2 regions of the Exiguobacterium sp. R-17 genome follow, and region 2 is predicted to be linked to the other one. Evidence: a T-box and tRNA genes for the amino acid it is inferred to sense, from the RefSeq annotation. Region 2 holds a T-box; the other holds one or more tRNA genes.
The links. The T-box of region 2 lies ahead of ileS (isoleucine--tRNA ligase). A T-box ahead of a tRNA ligase gene usually reads a tRNA of that ligase, here a tRNA-Ile.
Positions count from the first base shown of each region.

Region 1 (3,425 bases), 410 kb from region 2:
TTGTGCTATTTTCGAAAACTTCAATACCCTTTAAGACTAGCAAAAGAACCTGTGTTGACGCAAGTCAAGACCCTCGGATTCACTCGACTTCTCGCGGAGCAAAAACAGAGACGCCTCCGCCCGGAACCGGGAAGACACCAAATCCTTCTTCGTCGATCACGACTGGATGATCTTGATGGTTCGTATAGTCGAACCATTCTTGACCCGCACGCTCTTCACCGACGAACATGCGTTTCTCGCACATGTCGGCGTTCGAAAGCAACACGGCACAACCCGAGTTCTCGATTTCATCGACACCAAGACGAACCCAGCCTACACAGTGCGGGTCATCAAGATAATCCTGTTGTTCTCCGTATGCTTTATGATAGCGCGTATAGAGTAGGGCATTGATCATCTCTTTTTTCCCTTCGACAGGGGTCGGTCCTTGGACGCCATAGTAATCCCCGTAAAAGACACATGGATATCCGTCCTTACGCAACAAGATCGCTGCATAGGCATGTTGCTTGAACCAGTCATCCACCCATGATTCTAACGACTCGCCAGGCTGTGAATCGTGATTGTCGACGAACGTCACGGCATTCGTCGGATGCGACTCGACGAGCGTATCCGCAAACAATGTCGTTAAATCAAATTTTTCTCCCTGCTTGGAAGCTTCATGGAACTTATAATGAAGCGGAACATCAAACAAATCGATCGTGTAGTCGACACTGTCCAGGAAATGACGGCAATCGTCGAGGTCTGACTTCCAAAACTCGCCGACCATGTAAAAATCGCCTTCGCTGCTTTCCATCATCGATTTCGCGAATTCACGGACAAATTCATAGTTGATATGCTTGATCGCATCAAGACGGAAGCCTTGGCAATCGATCGTGTCCTTGAACCAGTGTCCCCAACGGATCATTTCTTCCCGTACCGTCGGATGATTGTAGTCGATGTTTGCAAACATGAGATAGTCATAATTGCCGAACTCATCATCTACTTGGTTGTTCCAATCCTTATTATTTCCGGAAATCTTAAAGATCCCTGTTTTTTCTTCGCGCGCGTCAAAATCCGTTCCATTGAAGAATTCGTGTGTCCAGACGAAATCCGAATACTTTCCATTACGACCTGGGAAAGTAAACTTCGTCCACGCATCGATTTCAAACTCTTCTGAAATTTCTTTCGATCGGTCTTCTGGGTTAACTTCCACTACTTTAATCGTCTCGAGTTCGTCTGCTGCAGCTTTATGGTTCATGACAACATCCGCATAAACAGCGATATCGTTCTCGTGAGCAACTTCGATTGCTTCGACCAGCTCATCCTTTGTACCATATTTCGTCCGGACCGTTCCTTTTTGATCGAACTCGCCTAAGTCATAGACATCATAGATGCCGTATCCTGTATCTTCATCCGACTGACCTTTCGATGCTGGAGGAATCCACACGGACGTGATGCCGGCAGCACGCAATTCAGGCGCTCGTTCTTTCAAACGTTGCCAGTGCTTTCCATCATTCTCTACATGCCACTCGAAAAACTGCATCATCGTATGGTTACGTTCCATCTCTCTTCGCTCTCCCTTAGTTACTATAGTATGAATATTATTACAATACCTTTACTATTCCCCGAGCGAACAAAAATAAACGCTTCCCGTTTTTCAACGAGAAGCGTTCTACTGAATGGACCCTGCAGGGCTCGAACCTGCGACCGGACGGTTATGAGCCGTCAGCTCTAACCAGCTGAGCTAAGGGTCCTTAAGTAATAGTAGCGGCGGAGGGAGTCGAACCCACGACCTCACGGGTATGAACCGTACGCTCTAGCCAGCTGAGCTACACCGCCATGATGTATGTTTCTTACTCTTACTAGATTACGAGATGTGACGAAACTTGTCAATATGCTATTTCAAAAAAATAAACAGCTGATTTCATTTTTTTCGAAATCAGCTGTATTAAAATACGTCTATACTTAGTTCGTTAATGCTGTCCGCTGTTCAAGGACGAGATCCGTGATGTTCACAGCGTGATCGCCGATTCGTTCAAGGTTTGAAAGTAAGTCGACGAAGATCATTCCTGCTTGTCCTGTACATTCACCAGCATTCACGCGAAGTACATGATGTTTACGGAATGAACGTTCGAGTGCATCAAGTTTCCCTTCAAGTTCAAGAACTTTTCGTGCCCGCGTGATATCGTCTTCTTCGACGGCGCGAATCGCACAAGCGACGATTTCTTGTGTCAGGACATACATCTCATCGAGCTCTCGCTTCGCAGATGTGGTGAACTGAATCCGGTTGACGATCTGGAAGTCGATTAATTCAACGATATTCTCAACATGATCACCAATCCGCTCAAAGTCATTGACGGCGTGCATCAATAACGAATGATCGTTTGATTCACGTTCTGATAAATCATGTGCTGCTACTTTAACGAGATAACTCGTCACTTCTGTATTCAGGTGGTTGATCGCATATTCAATCTGCTCGGATTCTGAAACATCTTTTTTATCATGCGATTGCGTGTAACGGTGTGCTTTTGCAAGTGCGTCTTTTGAGAATTCACCCATACGCAAAACTTCAAGTTTCGCTTGGTTTAAAGCAAGCGTAGAAGATTGATTTAAGATGTTTTGATCGAGATGACGCGGTTTTGAATCGATCGTCGTATCCGTACCTGGTACGATTTTTTGAACGAGCCATGCGATTTGTGCGATGAACCAACATTGAATCAATGTGTTGACGACATTGAACGTTCCGTGTGCAAAAGCGATTTGCATTTTCGGTTCTAAACCAAGCGCGTCTGTAATCCATGCGATGAAGCTTGAGAACACTGGTAATGCGATCAAGAACAAAATTGTTCCGATGATATTGAAGATGACGTGTGCGGCGGCTGTCCGTTTGGCTGCGATCGACGCACCAAGTGCTGCAAGTACTGCCGTAATCGTTGTTCCAATGTTATCACCGAACAAGACCGGTAGTGCCGCTTTGATATCGATCATGCCACCAGCATACAACTCCTGTAAGATACCAATCGTCGCAGATGACGACTGAACAAGAACTGTAAAGATAGTTCCGACGAATACACCAAGCAATGGGTTATCCGACATCGAGACAGTCAACTCTCGGAACCAGGCACTTGATTCGAGCGGAGCCATCCCGTCCCCCATCAATGTGAGACCGTAAAACAATGCACCGAAACCAAAGAAAATCTGTCCGATATACTGAACACGTTCTTTATTGAAGAAGAAGATCAAGAAAGCACCAATGGCGATTGCCGGAAGTGCCGCTTCTTTAACGTTGAAGCCGATGATAAAGGCCGTGATCGTCGTACCGATGTTCGCTCCCATGACGACACCAATTGCTTGTCGTAAATTCATCAGACCTGCACTCACGAGTCCGACGACGATGACAGTCGTACCGGATGACGATTGAATCAATATCGTGACGACGATACCTGCTA
Region 1 covers NZ_CP184372.1:872,210-875,634, reverse strand. The annotation lists gene ACN9MT_RS04505 (alpha-amylase) at 80-1,540, opposite strand; tRNA gene ACN9MT_RS04500 (tRNA-Ile) at 1,657-1,730, opposite strand; tRNA gene ACN9MT_RS04495 (tRNA-Met) at 1,742-1,815, opposite strand; gene ACN9MT_RS04490 (Na/Pi cotransporter family protein) at 1,942-3,425, opposite strand, start outside.
Region 1: it has a tRNA-Ile gene. The T-box ahead of ileS (isoleucine--tRNA ligase) is inferred to sense a tRNA for this amino acid. The anticodon was not compared.

Region 2 (3,425 bases):
ATCGCTCCGCTATCAAACCAGACATCGATCACTTCTGGTGTCCGGTGCATCTTTCCCTGACACGTCGGACACGAGACCGATAATGCATCGACGTAAGGTTTATGCAACTCGATAGATTCTGTCGGTGTTGTCGTCCGGCGTAATAAATCTGCTTTGTTTTTTGGAACGAATATCGTATCGCACGTGTCACATTCCCAGACGTTCAGTGGTGTCCCCCAGTAGCGATTGCGACTGATGTTCCAGTCGACGAGTTGCTCGAGGAACTTCCCAAACCGTCCTTCCTTGACGTGATCGGGATACCACGTTACAGCTGCATTATTCGCAAGGAGTTGTTTCTTGACGGCCGTCGTCTCGATGAACCAGTTGTCTTGTGCGTAATAGAGCAGTGGCGAGTCACAACGCCAACAATGCGGATAGCTATGTGTGTAGCGTTTTTTCGCAAATAAACGCCCCCGTTCAGCGAGCAGTTGGATGATCGCAACGTCTGACTCTTTGACGAATCGACCAGCGAGTGGTGGAACGGCATCCGTATAACAACCAGCAGCATCAACGACGTTAACGAACGACAGTCCGTTTTCCCGGACGACCCGGTAATCTTCTTCCCCGTACGCCGGAGCAAGATGGACAAGTCCGGTTCCGCTCGTCGCTTGAACGAATGCCGCACCGATGACTGTGTGACCGTTCTCCGGTGTCACGAAATCAAACGGTGGTTCATAACGCAAACCGACGAGTTCCGCACCGAGCTGTTCGGATACGACCTCGACGGATTCCGAGAACAGTTCAGCGACTAACGCTTTAGCGACAATGAATCGCTCTCCTACAAACGCTACCGTGACGTACGTCAATTCCGGATGAACCGCCACCGCGACGTTTGCCGGTAACGTCCAAGGTGTCGTCGTCCACGCAAGCAGAAATGTCTGCTCCATGTCGACGATCGGAAGTTTGACCGTCGCCGATAAGTCCGTCACGTCCTGATAGCCTTGCGCGACTTCATGGGAACTGAGTGACGTCTGACAGCTCGGACAATACGGCGATACACGATGTCCTTTCGTCAACCAGCCTTTGTCATGGATCGTCCCAAGGATATGCCAGACGCTTTCGATATACTCGTCCTCCATCGTCACGTAAGGGTCATCCATGTCGACCCAGTAGCCGAGTTTTTCCGTGAAGGCACGCCACTGTGTTTCATAGGAGAAGACACTTTCCTTACAGCGTGCGATGAATGCTTCGACACCATAGTCTTCGATCGCTTGTTTGCCGGAGATGCCGAGTTGTTTCTCAACCCCGAGTTCGACCGGTAGTCCATGTGTATCCCAGCCGGCTTTTCGTTCGACCCGGAATCCTTGCATCGTCTTATAGCGGGCGACGGTATCCTTGACGGTTCGTCCGAGTGCATGACCGACGTGGGGTAAGCCGTTCGCGGTCGGCGGTCCTTCGTAGAATACAAATTCTGCTTCCGTGCGTTGCTCAACCGATCGTGCGAAGACCTGGTCTCGTTTCCATCTGTTTCGGATACGGTCCTCCCGTTGTTGTACGGTTTCTGCTTGGTTTTGTGACGTCATCCCTTGTTCGCTCCTTTAATCGGTAACTAAGAGAATACAAAAAAGTCCGCCCCCTTTGACAGGGACGGACTTCACCGCGATACCACCCATATTCCGTCGAGAATGCTTGTTCTCGACAGCACTTAGTTGCACACTATCATGTGCATTCCATGTAACGGTGGACACCCGGTCACACTTACTGAATGGTTCAGCGTGACTTCTCAGAGAGGATCTTCATGATTGATCTGGCTTCCGGTTCTCAGCAATCCCGGTTTTCTGTAAGGCAGAGGAACAATCATTACTCTTTCTCGTCAACGAAATGATATGCTCTTGTTGTGGAGAATCTTACCATATGCCTTAAACGTTAAACAACACTTTTTTTACATTTTCTTGAAAAGGAGTTTTTTTGAATGGTACATACTTTCCCAACGCTTAAAACGAACCGTCTCGCCTTACGCGAAGTGTTACCCACAGATGCTACGAGTGTCCTCGCTTATTTATCAGACGAACACGTCGTCAAACAGATGGGACTCGCTCCGTTCCAATCGGAGGCTGACGCCCTCGAAGAGATTGATTGGTACGCTTCGATTCATCGTGAGGGTACTGGCATCCGTTTTGGGATCGCTTTATCAGAAGACGATGTCATCATCGGTAGTTGCGGTTTCTTAAATCAATCGGAACGCCATCAGCGGGCTGAAATCGGGTTTGAGTTGAACCCTGCCTATCAGGGACAAGGCATCGCGAAGGAAGCAGCCCTTGCGGTCATCGAATATGGTTTTAAGGAACTTTCGCTCAACCGGATCGAAGCACTCGTTTTACCCAAGAATGCCACTTCGCAACGATTGCTTGAACGACTCGGTTTTCAACGTGAAGGGTTGCTTCGTCAATATGAGAAAACACGCGGTCAGTTTGATGATTTGTATATGTACTCGTTATTGCGGAGTGATTGGTCTGTCTAAGGTCTCACATTAGATTTCTGGACTCTAAGTCTTTTTATCCGTCGGTAGACTTCTTCTACTTCTGATTGTGCAAACCAGACATCGGGATGCTTTTCAAACATCAACAAACTGATATACAAATCAATGTTATCAGGATCTAGTTCGACTGCTTTTTTGGCATGAAATAAAGCGATTACGCAAGCTCCCTCGAGATGACAAAGTGGATGTAGCATCAATGAAGACGTCAGATCATGTATCTCACTTGATTCATGGTGTTGTAGTAAATAATTCATAAAAGCATATATAGTGAGATTAAACGTCTCAAACCCTACACTAAGGATCATGTCGAATCGCTTTTTTTCCGTTAACTCCAAAAATAGTTTCGCTGCTTTCTCAAAGTCCATCACAGCAATATATTTTCGCAACCGGTACTCTAACTCTTCCACGTCGGTTGTCCTCCTCGATTGAAAATCCGGTATTGTTCGTCAACATTTTCCACTAACAAAGACATGTTCTTAATACTTAGAATGTGTCTTCTTATAATGTATTACAGTATTTCTCCTACAGATGCTCAACTATCATTCCTTTTCATCTATAAGATCGTGCTTTGATGAACTCAATGATTGGTAAGATAACTAAAGCAATCGCGAATAAGACGATCAATAACAGATTAGCTGATTTATGTAAAAAGTAATCGAGACAGATACATCCAAAAATCAGGACGATCAGAATTTTGTAGCTAACGAGCCCACTCTCCGTCGTAATCTTTTCTCCAAGTTCATCATTCGGCGTCGGTCGACTGTCTTCTCCTGAATGTGCCCACGTAAAATATGAGAAGAACATGATCATCAGAATAGCCAATTGCACGATCGAGAAGAACGTTACATTGTTTTCGAAGATCATACTAATGATAGTAAGACTCGCAAGTATCACGAGCGTCACTAAA
Region 2 covers NZ_CP184372.1:1,277,300-1,280,724, reverse strand. The annotation lists gene ileS (isoleucine--tRNA ligase) at 1-1,562, opposite strand, end outside; T-box leader at 1,620-1,865, opposite strand; gene ACN9MT_RS06650 (GNAT family N-acetyltransferase) at 1,952-2,500, shown strand; gene ACN9MT_RS06645 (hypothetical protein) at 2,497-2,925, opposite strand; gene ACN9MT_RS06640 (hypothetical protein) at 3,068-3,425, opposite strand, start outside.